Regions from separate parts of the Ruegeria sp. K7 genome, predicted to be linked through region 1. Evidence: riboswitches for the same ligand, from Rfam matches in the RefSeq annotation. Region 1 holds a riboswitch; the other holds the start of a gene.
What was found. Region 1 has a riboswitch for cobalamin ahead of ACR0FE_RS08375 (DUF4198 domain-containing protein). Riboswitches for the same ligand answer to the same signal wherever they lie in the genome.
Positions count from the first base shown of each region.

Region 1 (7,408 bases):
CTGGGCCGCGGCGCACCAGTCTTTCGCCTCGGCCGGGCTGACCGTATCCCAGAACGCAGCCAGTTCGCCCGATGTTGCAAACCCCAACCTGTCGAGGGCGGCGTTGCACAACCAGTCCACCGTTCCTTCGGCATCGCATGGTGCATGACCGGGGCACAGATGAGTTTCTATCACCCGTTCCGTCAGGTCGTAGCGTTTCTGAAAGCCATCCCGACCAATGACGGTCAGCGCACCCGAGCGCCACAAGAACTCCAGCGCGGTTTTGGACGGGTGCCAGTCCCACCAGCCGCCCGATCCTTTCTTTTCGTCCTTTCCCACATCGGACGAGGATACCGGACCGTGATCGCGGATGTGCAGCAGAACCGAGGCGAACTGTTGTTCAAATCCATCCCGCCGCCAATTCTTCCAGCGGGCCTTCAACAAATCCGCGTCGCGCTGAAACCGCAGGTGCCAATGCCGGTAAAACTCCATCGGAATGACGGCGGCGTCATGCGTCCAATGTTCGAACAGCGCCCTGTCCCGTTCATACAGGCGCTTCAGATGTGTGCTACGATAGGTGGGCCTGCGCGAAAACAGGATCATGTCATGGGCGCGGGCTACGGTGTTGATACTGTCCAGCTGAACAAAACCAAGCCGTCGGATCAGGTCCAGAAGATCCGCGCCTTTTGCGCTGCCCGACGGGGTCTCGGACAGCAAGTGACGATCCATGAACACCGCACGCGCTGTCCGGTTGTCCAGTTTCGGCAGTGCCAAGACTCTAACGCCGCTTCAGTGTGTCGCCGTAGCTGATTTTTGGCGTCAGGGTCACGCGGGTTTCAATCTCGGCTTCCGGGTCGGCCAGCTGTGCCGCGATGATCCCTGCGGCCTGACGGCCGATTTCCAACCGGCAGGCATCCATGGTTGCCAGTTTGCGAGGCAGACCTTGCAGCAGTTCGACATTGTTGAACCCTGCCAGCCCGATTTGACCAGGGATGTCTATCCCCTGATCCAGCAGGTACAACAGTCCGCCAGCGCCGATCATATCATTGGAATAATACAGAAAATCCAGTTCCGGCGACCGTTCCAGCATCGCCTGCGTCATCTCGCGCCCCTTGGCCAGTGCCGACCCGCCCGAGTAGAACTCGCGATCCTCGATCTCGATCCCGTGTTTGCCCAGAACTTCGGTAAAGCCTTCGAAACGTTTGCGCGCGCGGTGGTCCAAAGGCATCTTGGTCCCCATGAAACCGATATGCTGGTATCCGGCCTTCAGAATGGCCTGCGCCATTTCGCGACCGGCACGGCGGTGCGAAATGCCGACCATCGCATCCACGGGTTTGCCGTCGGTGTCCATGATTTCGACCACCGGAATGCCCGCGGAATCCAGCATTGCCCGGGCCGCTTCCGTGTGTTCCAGCCCTGCGATGATCACGCCCGAAGGCCGCCACGAGAGCATCTCGTAAAGGACCTTTTCCTCTTTTTCCGGCAAATAATCGGTTACGCCGACCACTGGCTGCAATTCGGTGTCTTCCAGAACCTGATTGATGCCGGTCAGGACCTCGGGGAAGACCATGTTGGACAGTGAGGGGATGATGACCGCGACCAGATTGACCCGGCTGGATGCTAGCGCGCCCGCAATCTTGTTGGGCACGTATCCCAGCTCTTTCGCGGCGGCCAGAACCCGTGTTCGGGTCGCATCCGAAACATCACCCCGATTGCGCAGGACCCTGCTGACCGTCATTTCGGATACCCCCGACGCTTCCGAGACATCGCGAAGGGTAAGCGGGCGTTTTGTTTCTGTGGTCACGAGGCACCTGCACTGTTGTTTTGCCCGATGGTAGCGTGAACACGGCAACAAATACAACAACTCTGCTTCGGCGTCGAACGCTGGGCCGGTCGGACCTTTTGTGCATCGGAGCGACCCTACATATTTGCGGTGAGTTCAATTTTACACGCGAGTCAACGCCCGCAGTTTCAGGCCTAAAAATCTCAAGTCCGCGAACTGAACCGACGACTATTGAACGCGGAAAGAGATCTAGGAAAATAAACACACTCGCGGTGGCGCATACCAAACCGCGTAGCAAGCGCGAACATGCAATTCCTGATTTCGCAAATGGCGCATGCAACGCCGCAATCAATTGTTGACCGTGTCTTACATATTCTGGCATGAACGCGCCATGTTCGGTTCCGGGGACATCCTCGGAAGCAATAGGGAATGCAGTGCGGCACATTTCGCCAACTCTGCAACTGCCCCCGCAACTGTAGGCGGCGAGCGCGGCTGATAATGCCACTGGGGTATCCCGGGAAGGTTAGTTTAGCGCTTTGACCCGCAAGTCAGGAGACCTGCCGAACATGCGCCCTTGGAAGGGGCGTTCATCATCGGCGACGGGGTGTGCGCCGGATCTGTTTGCCCGACAAGGCAGATGGCTTCGCGTTCCCCATCGTCAAAGTAAATTTGCGCCGGGGATGGCGCGACGTGAGAAGGACTCGATTTGTGAAAAAACTGCTGGTGGCTGCCACGGCTGCTTTGGCGATGCCTGCATTGGCGCAGGCCCATTTCCTGCTGGAATATACCGACGACACGATGATCGAACGCCCCGGTGACGTTCCGGTCAAACTGGTTTTCTGGCACCCGTTTGAAGCCGGTCACGTGATGACCCTGGAAAAACCGGAAGAATTCTTTGTAATCCACAACGGTGAAAAAACCGATCTGATGGATACGCTGGAAGAAACCACTTTTGAAGGACCGGACAACATTGCCAAAGCGTTCCTGGGCTCGGTTCCGGTTAAACGCTCGGGTGACTATGTGGTGGTTACAGTTCCTGCGCCTTACTACGAAGAATCAGAGGATATCTATATCCAGCAGATCACCAAGGCTTACCTCAACCGAAACGAACTGCCGACCGACTGGGATCAGCCGCAGGGGCTGGCCACCGAGATTCTGCCGCTGAACAAGCCTTACAACATCATCGCCGGGTCAACCTTTACCGGTCGCGTGTTGAGCGAGGGACAGCCCGTCGCCGGCGCAGAAATCGAAATCGAGTACATCGCCGCAGCACCGGACATGACCGGCACCGGCGCGAAGGACGCCACCGTGTCCCCATTGCCGGGCGGCGCGTTGGTCGCGATTTCGGATGACAACGGATATTTCACTTTTGGTGTGCCAAAAGCCGGGTACTGGGGCTTTGCCGCTTTGGGCGTGGGTCCGGAAACCGAGCATGAAGGCAAAGAGCTGAGCCAGGATGCGGTCATCTGGATCCGCGCCTGGGATCTGGAGTAAGCCTGAATGCACATCGTCGACGGAGCCCTTTCAAACCCTGTCGTGATCGGCGGTGCGGTCGTCGCGGCTGGCGGGATCGCATTGGGCCTGAAATCGCTGGATCTGGATCGCATTCCCACGGCGGGCGTGTTGTCGGCCAGCTTTTTTGTCGCCTCGCTGATCCATGTGCCGATTGGCCCGTCGTCTGTGCATTTGATTCTGAACGGCCTGGCCGGGCTTCTGCTCGGCTGGGCCGCCTTTCCGGCCCTTTTTGTCGGCTTGCTGCTGCAAGCCGTGTTCTTCGGTTTTGGCGGATTGACCGTGCTGGGGATCAACACGGTGAATATCGCCCTTCCGGCGGTGCTGACCTGGATGATCTTTGGTCGCCTGATCGCACATGGCTCGCCTGTTCAGGGGGCGATCTGGGGCGGCGTCGGTGGCGCGTTTTCGATCGCCGCCACGACTGCTTTTGTCGCGGTCTCGCTGGCGCTGTCCGGCGATGAGTTCCTGCCCGCTGCCAAGCTTGTCTTTTTCGCCCACATTCCCGTCATGGCTATCGAGGCCGTGCTGACAGGTTTTGCCGTTCTTCTGGCCCGCAAGGTCAAACCGGAACTTTTTGTAAAGGTTGCGTCCACATGAAACAGTTGATCCTTGTTTGTACGCTTGCTCTCGCCCCGCTCCCGGCTCTTGCGCACAAGGTTATAGCGGGCGTTTTTCCGGCAGGCGACGCAATCGAAGGCGAGCTGGGGTTTTCCAATGGCGATATGGCCGCAGACCAGGAAGTCATCGTCTATGGCCCCGACGGCTCTGAACTGGGACGCACAGTAACCGATACGGACGGTTTCTTTCTCTACAGCCCGACCAGAGCTGTGACTCATACATTCAGGGCAGATCTGGGTGCAGGGCACGTCGCCGAAGTTGCCATGCCGGCCGACGAAGTGGCCGAAATCATGGGGGTCGAAGCCGAGCTTTCTGAAACAGCCACGCCGGTTGCATCTGCGGATGGCGCGGCAGCGGTGACTGTGGCCTCGCTCTCGGATGAGGAACGCGCCGCCATCGCCAAAGCGGTGCGCGACGAAACCCGCCCACTGCGGCGCGAGATCGCTGCCTACCGCGAGCACAATGATCTGCAGAACATCTTGGGTGGTATTGGTTATATCATTGGTCTGTTCGGCATCGGCTTTTATCTGGCCGCGCGCAAAAAGATGGCCACCTGATGGCACATGCGCTGGAACCACAGGCCAAAACACTGGCCGAGGCAGGCAGAGCCGCCCATTTCGGGATGATCGGAGACTACGATCCCCGTATGCGCATCGTTTTGGCCTGCATCTTTGCCATCGTCACGGTTGCCCTCAATAGTGTTCCGGCGCTGATCGGCGCTTTGTCCGTCTCGCTTGGGTTACTGGTGATGTCACGCTTGCCAGTCGGCCGGACCCTCAAGCGTATGGCCATGATGGACAGTTTCATCATTTTCATGCTGGTGTTGCTGCCATTCTCAATGCCCGGTGACGCGATGTTCACGGTTTTTGGCTTTCCGGCCAGTTGGCAGGGCCTTTGGAAAGCTGTCGAGATTGCACTGACGGCCAACGCGGTCATCCTTGCGCTGATGGTTCTGGTCGGAACGATGGAGCCCGTGACGCTGGGACACGCTTTGCACAAGCTGCGCTGCCCCGAGGTGCTAGTGCACCTTTTGATGTTCACCATCCGCTACATCGAGGTGTTGCGGGAAGAATACCTGCGCCTGCGCGCTGCGATGAAGATCCGCGGATTTCGCCCCGGCACAAACTGGCACACCTACCGAAGCTTCGGGTATCTGGTCGGCATGATGCTGGTGCGCGCGATCGAACGGTCCGAGCGGATTCTGGCGGCGATGAAATGCCGGGGGTTTTCCGGGCGTCTTTTGTTGCTGCAGGACTTTAACATGACACGACGCGATCACATGTTCGCCGCGATGCTGTGCACCGTTTGCCTTGGCCTGCTGTTCCTGGATTATCTATGACGATCCTCAAGCTTGAAGACATTTGTTTTGCGTACCCTGGCCAGCCACCAGTGCTGGACGGCGCTTCGCTGCAGCTTGAACCGGGGCAGCGCCTCTCGATTGCGGGCCCGAATGGCGCGGGAAAATCTACCCTGTTTCGTATTGCCCTTGGCCTGCAAACACCAAGCGCCGGGCGCGTGACCGTCCTGGGAAAGGAAAGGCGCGTCGAGGCGGATTTTCACGAAGTCCGCCGCCAGGTCGGGCTGGTTTTTCAGGATCCTGATGATCAGCTGTTTTGTCCGACAGTGGCGGAAGACATCGCATTTGGTCCTCTCAACCTCGGGCGCAGCAAGTCCGAGGCGCTGGCCATCGTCGACAGGGTGCTTTCCGATCTGGATCTGTTAAGTCTGCGTGATCGCATTACGCACAAGCTCTCTGGTGGAGAGAAGCGGCTTGTGACCCTTGCAACCGTTTTGGCGATGGAGCCGGAGGCGCTGCTTTTGGATGAGCCTACCAATGCGCTTGACGCCAAAAATGAAGCGCGACTTCTGGAAATTCTGCGAAGTCTGCCGCAGGCTATACTGCTGGTAAGCCACGCACCATCGTTTCGCGCGGCATTGGCACCAGACACGCTGGAACTGCGAAACGGGCGGATTGTCAGCCCAAGTGAATGACCTGTTCGCACGAGCTATGCGAATGTCCGCGACAGAGCGCCGTCGTCAGGAAGCCTGCGCGTGCAAGCGGTATGACCCGGGGGTCCGGCTGGTCCACTTTCGAAAGGCGCGGTGAAAATTCGCCGGAGCCGAAAACCCGGTGTCAAAGGCGATCTGTTCAATACTGAGCGTACTTTGCTGAAGCGCGCGGATGGCAATGTCGCGGCGCAGTGCATCCTTGATGTCCTGAAAAGAAGTCCCTTCTTCTTTCAAACGCCTGTTCAAGGTCCGCGGCGTCATTTTCAGGGCACGCGCTGCATCAGGTAGCTGGCAGGTTTGCCATGTTGCGCCGTAGAGAAACGCGCGGACGCGAAGGCTGTTTGTATGCGCGCGCGAACCGGTAAAGATCCAGTCCAGCGGCGCACTTTCAAGGAACACGGATGCCTCAGCCGAACTGCGGGTTATCGGGCGGGTGAACAGACGCGGGTCGAAAAGGATACTGGTCTGCCGAGCGTCAAACTCGACCGCGCATGGGAAGACGACGGCGTAGTCGGCGGCAAATTCCGGGCGGGCAAAGGCAAAGCGAACGGCTTTTACCGGTGTTTCCGTCCCGCCAAGCCAGGACAAAAGCCCATGCGCCAGTTTCAGGATCAGCATGTGGCCGAAACGCTGCGGGCGGGTGTCGTCCGAATATGGGACCAACGCCAGTTCCATCTCGTCGGATTTGCTGTGCAAGTCCAGGTGGAAGTCATCCAGAAGCAGGTTCCAAAATGTCGAGAAGCGATAAAGTGCCGAGGTCAGGCTGCTCGCTTCGCGCTGTACCGTCACCAGATGCTGCAGGGCGCGGGGCCGGATCGGACGGCTCCAGAGCCCCATCATTTCGTCCTTGGTTTCGGGCGCGGCAAGCTGATAAAGCCGGGCGATTTCATTCAGTGTGACGCGTTGAGAAGGTGCCATCGGGTTGGCCTGCAAGCCCGAACGCTCTAACAGCGATGTCATCTCAGCCGGAGTGCAACGGGACTTTAGCGCATCCAGCCAATCCTGGACAAATCCCGCCGATACAGTCGTCAGAGATATCGGGTCATGGCTGGTCATCTGAACCTCAGGTTGGCGTAATCGGATACCATTTTGTCAAGAAATGAGCTTATCGGCAAACCATTGGGCGGGTAGATGACGCGAAACCATAGTCGCCGCAGGGGAGCCTGGCATGTCCTATCAGCCGCCCGTACAGGATTTGATGTTTTGCATCGAACACTTGTCCCACTGGGAAAAGGTGTCCCGGGTGGAAGTGTATTCGGAATACGACCTGACGGATATTGGTGCCGCTCTCGAGGGATATGCCCGGTTCTGCAGCGAACAGATCGCGCCATTGTCACATATCGGGGACACGCTGGGCGCGCAGTTCGACAGTGGCCGCGTGTCGATGCCCGAAGGTGATGCGCAAGCTTACGCGCAGTTCGTCGAAATGGGGTGGCAGGCGCTGACCCATCCGGTGGAATATGGCGGGATGGGATTGCCGCGTGCCGTCGGCGCGGCTGCCGT
Region 1 covers NZ_JBQFMJ010000003.1:284,999-292,406, forward strand. The annotation lists gene ACR0FE_RS08365 (winged helix-turn-helix domain-containing protein) at 1-753, opposite strand, end outside; gene ACR0FE_RS08370 (LacI family DNA-binding transcriptional regulator) at 758-1,783, opposite strand; cobalamin riboswitch at 2,142-2,341, shown strand; gene ACR0FE_RS08375 (DUF4198 domain-containing protein) at 2,471-3,256, shown strand; gene cbiM (cobalt transporter CbiM) at 3,263-3,874, shown strand; gene ACR0FE_RS08385 (cobalt ABC transporter permease) at 3,871-4,452, shown strand; gene cbiQ (cobalt ECF transporter T component CbiQ) at 4,452-5,234, shown strand; gene ACR0FE_RS08395 (ABC transporter ATP-binding protein) at 5,231-5,887, shown strand; gene ACR0FE_RS08400 (AraC family transcriptional regulator) at 5,933-6,961, opposite strand; gene ACR0FE_RS08405 (acyl-CoA dehydrogenase family protein) at 7,074-7,408, shown strand, end outside.

Region 2 (7,408 bases), on a different contig from region 1:
ATCGTGGCGGCTTCGCCGTCTGCCACGATGGATACGGCCCACCGATTGCCTGTCCATCGCTGCAGCGCCGAACCCAGCCGTTGGGCAAGGTCTGTCGGGGCATGATCGGTCGGCGTAAATTCGATCCGGCCCGGTGAGTAGGACATCAGCCGCACACCGTTTTCGACCTCGACCAGCAGCTTTACGTCTCGGTTTGTCCGGATCAGTTCGACCACATGTTCGAAGGTCGGATAGCGCGCCAGAGCGGTTTGGACGTCCTGTGCCAGGGCCGCAGTCGGCGCGCCGGCAGGGCCATTCGGTGCGGAAACGTAGGAAGACCTTGCCGATGCCTGAGGTTGTACCGGGGCGTGCGAGGGTACGGCCATGCCGCCACCGGGGCCTCCGTTCGGCGTGGGTGGAGGTGCGTCCTGCAAACGTTTGATCAGTTCTTCCGGGCTTGGCAGGTCGGCCACATGGGTCAACCGAATGACGGCCATTTCCGCTGCCATCATGGCGTTTGGCGCAGCTGAGACCTCTTCGAGCGCTTTCAGCAGCATTTGCCACATGCGGGTCAGGACACGCATCGGCAGGGCTTCGGCCATTTGCTGACCGCGTGCGCGTTCGTCGGGCGAAACGGTCGGGTCCTCGGCGGCGTCTGGCGTGATTTTGACCACGGACACCCAATGGGTGATTTCGGCCAGGTCGCGCAGCACGGCAAGCGGATCGGCGCCCTCGGCGTACTGAGCGCTTAGCTCTGTCAGAGCCCCCGCCGCGTCGCCCCGTAGGATCATGTCCATCAGGTCCAGGACGCGGCCCCGATCCGCCAGACCCAACATCGCCCGGACCTGATCGGCACTGGTTTCACCCGCCCCGTGCGAGATCGCCTGATCCAGCAGCGAAGTTGCATCACGCGCCGAACCCTCGGCCGCCCGGGTGATCAGCGCCAGTGCGTCCTCTGCGATCTGGGCGCCCTCGGCGGCAGCGATCTTGTTCAGAAGCCCGATCATGTCCTCGGGTTCGATCCGGCGCAGGTCGAAGCGTTGGCAGCGCGACAGGACCGTCACCGGAACCTTGCGGATTTCGGTAGTCGCGAAGATGAACTTCACATGCTCGGGCGGTTCCTCAAGTGTCTTGAGCAGCGCGTTGAACGCGCTGGTCGAGAGCATGTGAACCTCGTCGATGATATAGATCTTGTAGCGCGCGCTGGCAGCACGATAGCGGACGCTGTCTATGATTTCGCGAATATCGTTCACGCCGGTGCGGCTGGCGGCGTCCATCTCCATCACGTCGACATGGCGGCCTTCCATGATCGCCACGCAATGTTCGCATTGGCCGCAGGGTTCGGTCGTCGGTTTGCCGTCGCCATCGGGGCCGATGCAGTTCATGCCCTTGGCGATGATCCGCGCCGTTGTCGTTTTGCCGGTGCCGCGGATGCCGGTCATGATGAAGGCCTGCGCGATCCGGTCTGCCTCGAACGCGTTTTTCAGGGTGCGCACCATGGCATCCTGACCAACCAGGTCGGCAAAGGTTTCCGGGCGGTATTTGCGGGCAAGAACCTGATAAGCGGGGCTTGGCGTGTCGGTCATTTCTGCTCTGTCGGATTCGTATCAGAAGTGCAGCGTAGAGTGCGCCGCCGCCTGCGTCCACAGCCGGTTCGCGAAATTCATTTGGGAATGCTTCGGGATGCGCGTAAAAATGAAGGCGAAAGCATTTTTGACCGGATTCTTGTGCGTAACGATTAAGGAGGGCGCGTTGCATGTCTCAGATGATTATTCATGCGCTGCAGGTCGGAGGAGGTACTCTGGCCCTGACATCAATGCCGGGGCGTGGGGGTAAATATGCCCAGGACCTGAATGCGATTTCCGACTGGAAGCCCGGTCTTGTCATTTCAATGACGACCGAAGTCGAGATGCTGCAGGACGGCGCGCGTGACTTCGGAACCGACATTCAGGCGCGCGCCTGCCGCTGGGTCCATCTGCCGGTCGAAGATTTCGGTGCACCCCCCGACGCCGTGACCGCGCGCTGGCCCGATGTAAGCGCGGCCGTCCGCCATGCCCTGTCAGGGGGCGGGCGCATTCTGGTGCATTGCCGGGGCGGCTGTGGCCGGTCCGGAATGGTGGTGTTGCGCCTGATGGTCGAATGCGGCGAGCAACCGGGTGCAGCCCTGAAACGGTTGAGGGCGGTGCGGCCCTGTGCGGTTGAAACAGATGCACAACTGGCATGGGCCACGCAATTGATTCCGGCCAGCGCGGACCCGTAGCTTAGGCCGACAAATGTCCGGCCTGGGCCGCCACTTGGCGACCTGCCAGGGCCGAAGCTTCAAGCATGGCGCAGGGCGGGTCCGACAGAATTGCGGACGGCAGCGCACGGAACTCTGCGCAGAACATCATGTCTGCATAATCCTCCAACCTGTCGCCCGGAGTTTCCTCATTCGTTCCGCAAAACACCCGGATTTTGTCTGGCCGCGCGTGGAACCGGGCCATGCACCCTTCGGGGCAATGGGCAAGCTCGCTGCTGCCTTCAATGGCGAATTGCGGGGTTGCGGCCGGGCCGGCGCTTGCCACGGCGCGCGTCAGAGCCCGCGCCATTTGCGCCAGTGCCGGACAGGGTTTGCCGGTGCGCTGGCACACAGTGGCAGAAAATTCGTGTGTCCTTGTCTTCCAGATCATAATGCGCCCTCCGCGCGCGGCGCGGGGCAAGGATCAGGTGTGACGGGGCTATGCCATCAGGACCTGCCCGGACACCCCGCCCGAGTTTCGGTTTCAGTATCGATGGCAGGTCTCCTGACTTGCGGGTCATCGCTTTGCCGACCTTCCCAGCCTTTCGGCCAGTGGTGTTTCGGCATTGCTCACCGCTTACAGTTGCGGGGGCAGTCTCGGCCTTGGTTCCTTCCGGCAATGCCAGACAGAACCGCACCGTGTTCCCTTTTCATCCCGGCCCCTTAAAGGGCGCGGAAACCATCTCCTCATCGCTAGCGGTTGCCGGGCCCCCGAGTCAAGCGCATTGCGCGGGCCGAGGCATTTGGTCCGATGCGTGGTCGGGAAAGCGGACGTTTGGTCATGTTTGCACCGGGTTGACTTGAGCGGGCGACTGGCCTGACAGATAGGTGAACTGAACTGTTCAGTTGAGAGCGGAGCATGATATGTTGGACATACAGGAACAGGTCTTGACCGAAGACATACGATTTCCCTCCGGGACGGCTATGCTGTCGGGTCGCCTGTACCTGCCTGTTGCAGCGCCTGATATCGTAGTTGTTCTGAACAGCGCGACCGGCGTTCCCCAGGACTATTATCAGCATTTTGCCCGGTGGCTGGCGGAAGAGCAGGGCATTGCCTGTCTGACCTATGATTACCGCGATTTCGGAAAATCGTTATCGGGGCGTCTGAAGGATTCGCGTGTCACCATGTCCGATTGGGCGCTGATCGATATTCCCGCGGCCCGGGCCGAGATGCGACGGCGATTCCCAAGTGCGCGGCAGTGGACCATTGGTCATTCGCTGGGGGGTATGCTTGGGCCATTGCAATCGGATGTGGATCAGATCGACCGGATGATTTGTGTGTGTTCCGGCCTGGTTACGTTGTCGGATCATCCCTGGCCCTACCGGGGGCTGGCCGGAATCTTCTGGTACGGGCATGCGCCTTTTGCGGTTCATGTGCTGGGGTATCTGCCCGGCAAGGCCATTGGGTTTGGTTCGGACCTGCCGTCAAAGGTCTACTGGCAATGGCGAAAATGGTGCACCTCGCCGAACAGCTATCAGCCTGAAATTGGCCAAAGCCTGCCCGCAGCGACCTGGCCGCGGGCCGGTGGTCCGGTTGACCTGTTTGCGATTTCGGACGACCAGATGGTGCCTGAAAATGCGGTCTGGAGGCTGGCCGAACTATACGGCCCGGACGCCAACCGTCATGTGCTTGAACCAAAGGACTTCGGGCTGAAATCCATGGGCCACATTGGTGTTTTTACGCGCAAAAACAAAGCGGTCTGGCCGAGGTTGATCGAGTCTGCGGAGCAGCAAGTCCGTTCCGACCGGAAAGATGTGACGATTGCGGGATGAAGTGAGAGGTTGGACATCGACCCAAGCGGGGCTCGTTGTGGCTGCTTCCTTCCGGACCTGACCAGGTTGGCGAGGCGCTCGCCCGCGCCAACCTCTCAATCGTCGATATAGGGAAGTTGCGCCAGGAAGACAACCCGTCAGAGTGACAGTCTGATCCGTAGAAAGCCTTCCGGGTCATGCCCCAGCACATGCGGATCGTATGCGTCCAGTTCAGAAAGATGCTCCCTTGCTCCCGGCCCGGTTTTCAGAATCGAAGCGTGGCCGGGAAGCCGGACAAGGCTGAAGGGGAAGGGCGCAGATTGCATCGGGTCGCCCGGTAATCCCCCCGAAAGATAGTCGCGCAGGACGTCCCTGATGGGTAAGGTCGGCAGATCGATCTGCCGGGCCTGATGCGCAACTGGGAAGTGTCCGCCGCCGCTGGCCCGGTAACTGTTCAGGGCCACAACGAATTTCTGGGTGGGTTCAACAGGGATTCCACCGCAGCAAATCTCGCGGACACGGTTTGCAGCGGGATTGACCAGCATTCCGTGAGAATCAAAACGCGCCGGCTGGGAAAGATCGATCCGATAGGTCAGGCCGAACAGCACATCGAAGTTATGCCCGGCCCGTGTTTCATCGGTCAGAGTGCGGACAGTTCCTTCATCCACCTGATTGAAAATGCCCGCCGACATTTCAAGCCAGTCACGGACCATATCGCCGGTGACAAGCACGGCGCGCAGGTCATTCGGGAAAGAATGAAGATCCGAAACATTGCGTAACCGAACCTTTCCGGGCGGTACATCCGTGTAGGAACGCGGTCCCGCGCGGCCTCCGAACTTGCAGGGCGAAACAGCGGACAACAGTGGAAGCCCCCGTAGGTCTTCGTCCAGATGGAGGTTCAATGCCGCTGCCTGGGCGCTGGCGACCAGCGCGAGGCCCCGATCTGGTGCGCAAAAGCTGAAATAGCTGTGCAGGCTTTGACCGGTGTGGCCCACGGGTCTTGAGGCCAGTGCACGGGTTTCTTCGTGGCCGTAACTGAACAGATGCTGCATTCCGGGGTCTTCGGAAACCGCTTCGTTCCCGTGCCGGGAGAGAACAGGCGGAAGCTTGACCTGCTGCCCGACAACCGTCCATCGCCCGGCAGAGGTTTTCTGCACATGCAGGTCGATGATGCCAAGATGCGTCCCGGCGACGCCAGGCATGACAACCGGTTTGCCATGCACATGCCCCCGGGTTGCGTCCGTATGATCTAGCCCTTCGTGATCCTTGCCGGGAAGTGTGAGATGCGTATGGCCTGCAACAATGGCGTCGATCCCGTCGATCGCGGCCAGCGGTATGACGGCGTTCTCCAATCCGCGCGCGGGTTCCGAAGGTTCAAGGCCCGAATGCGCCAGGGCGATAATCACATCGCTGCCGTCCGTGCGCAGGGCCTCGACCGTCTTTTGCGCGGCCTCCAGAATATCTTCGAACACCACCACATCCTGAACCCGGTGCGCATTCCATTGCGCCGTCTGCGGCGGCAGGATCGACAAAAGACCCAGACGAAACGGCGTTTCGACGCCGTCAACCAGAAGAGAGCGTTTTAGTATAGCGCGGTCATTCCATTTGGCCCCGGTGGTCAATTGCCGGGCATTGCTGCAAATCACCGGGCACGGTGCGCCGTCCAGAACGCGATTCAGCGTTTGCAGGCCAAAGTCGAAATCATGGTTGCCCAGTCCGATTGCGTCATAGCCAAGTTCCCGGAAGGCCTGCATCAACACGTGGTTGTCATCAGTCTGCTCTGCCGCCCAATCACCAAATGGCGTTCCCTGAAGGGCATCTCCGTTGTCGAACAGGAAAACCAGTGCTCCGTCCTTCTGCGCTTCTTCTCTGGCAACGCGGATCAGACTGGCCGTTCGGGTGAAGCCCCGCGCCGGATCCGGTTCATCCGCGTGATAGTCGAACCCTGCCAGATTCATATGCAGATCGGTCGTGGCCAAAATCCGAATGCGACCGGCTGAAATTTGTTGGCTCTGAGATGAAACGGTGGTCGGGTACAATTTTCTACTTTGGGCAATTCAATCTAAGCCATGTTCACCAAAAGAATGAGTAAGTGCAAATAACTTGGCGCCGGTGGGACCATTCAGCGGCATTGCCACGTCCCGGTGTTCATGAATTGGCATTGCAACAACTCGGCAGTCGTGGCAGCCCTGTGCGCAACACCCTGAGGATATTCAATGAAAAACGCGGAAACAGTGACATTTGGCGGCTCGGGCCTGGATCGCGCAGCGCATCTCCGGGGAGATTCGGACAGGCTGGAACTGATGAAAACTGATCCACGCGCCGAATGCCTGCTGGTCTGGCGTGGCAAGATATTGGTGCAGGGCGAAGGTCTGGACCGGCTTGGATTGGTTGCGATGGCACATAGCCTGATGCGTGAAGGTCCCGGAGGGGTTGTGGAAGCCCCGGTATTTCTGGGCCTTCGTGAAGACGATGCACCGATTTTTGCGGCGGATATATCGGACTGGTCGGCGGATGGGCAGGATTTGTCGGATATCGGTGCTTTTGTAGACCGGTCCGAGCAGCAGCATCCGGACCTGCCGGACGGGTACGTGTTTGCCGAATTGCGCCGGATCATGACGCGGCTGAGCGCCCGCGATGCCGAGCTTGCAGCAGCGGCCAAGGCCGTTATTGGCTGGCATGAAACGCACCGGTTCTGTGCGCGTTGCGGGGCTACCAGTAAAATTGCACAGGCGGGGTGGCAGCGCAGCTGCCCCACCTGTGGCGGGCAGCATTTTCCGCGTACCGACCCTGTGGTGATCATGCTGATTACCCATGGAAACTCGGTCCTGATGGGCCGGTCTCCGGGTTGGCCCGAAGGCATGTACTCGCTGCTTGCGGGATTTGTCGAACCGGGTGAAACGCTGGAAGCCGCCGTGCGGCGCGAAGTAATGGAAGAGGCAGGCGTGCCAGTTGGTGCCGTTCACTATCTGGCCAGCCAGCCGTGGCCGTTTCCGGCCTCGTTGATGTTCGGCTGTGCGGGTGAGGCCCTGTCCCGCGAACTCAGGATTGATCCGGTCGAGATCGAAGACGCGATGTGGGTCAGCAAATCGGAAATGATGCGCGCTTTTTCCGGAGAGCATCCGGTCTTGTTGCCGGCCCGAAAAGGCGCCATTGCGCATTTCCTGCTGCAAAACTGGCTTGCAGACACTCTGGACTGACGAGACACTGAACGAAGGCAAAGGCACCGAGGGCGGACATGCAGTTTTCAGCGCGCGAAGATATCGAGGCCCCGATTGACGCGGTTTTCGACATGGTCGCGGATTTTGAGCGGTTCGAGCGGATGGCCATGCGCCGGGGTGTCGAAGTACGACGACTGAACGAACGGGCGCCGATAACCACTGGTGCCACTTGGCTGAC
Region 2 covers NZ_JBQFMJ010000004.1:141,105-148,512, reverse strand. The annotation lists gene ACR0FE_RS09550 (DNA polymerase III subunit gamma/tau) at 1-1,565, opposite strand, end outside; gene ACR0FE_RS09545 (protein-tyrosine phosphatase family protein) at 1,736-2,239, shown strand; gene ACR0FE_RS09540 (hypothetical protein) at 2,241-2,648, opposite strand; cobalamin riboswitch at 2,736-2,956, opposite strand; gene ACR0FE_RS09535 (alpha/beta hydrolase family protein) at 3,122-4,030, shown strand; RNA gene ffs (signal recognition particle sRNA small type) at 4,030-4,128, opposite strand; gene ACR0FE_RS09525 (bifunctional 2',3'-cyclic-nucleotide 2'-phosphodiesterase/3'-nucleotidase) at 4,168-6,048, opposite strand; gene nudC (NAD(+) diphosphatase) at 6,226-7,209, shown strand; gene ACR0FE_RS09515 (SRPBCC family protein) at 7,248-7,408, shown strand, end outside.
Region 2: linked by a shared signal. The riboswitch ahead of ACR0FE_RS09540 (hypothetical protein) and the one ahead of ACR0FE_RS08375 (DUF4198 domain-containing protein) in region 1 are both predicted to bind cobalamin.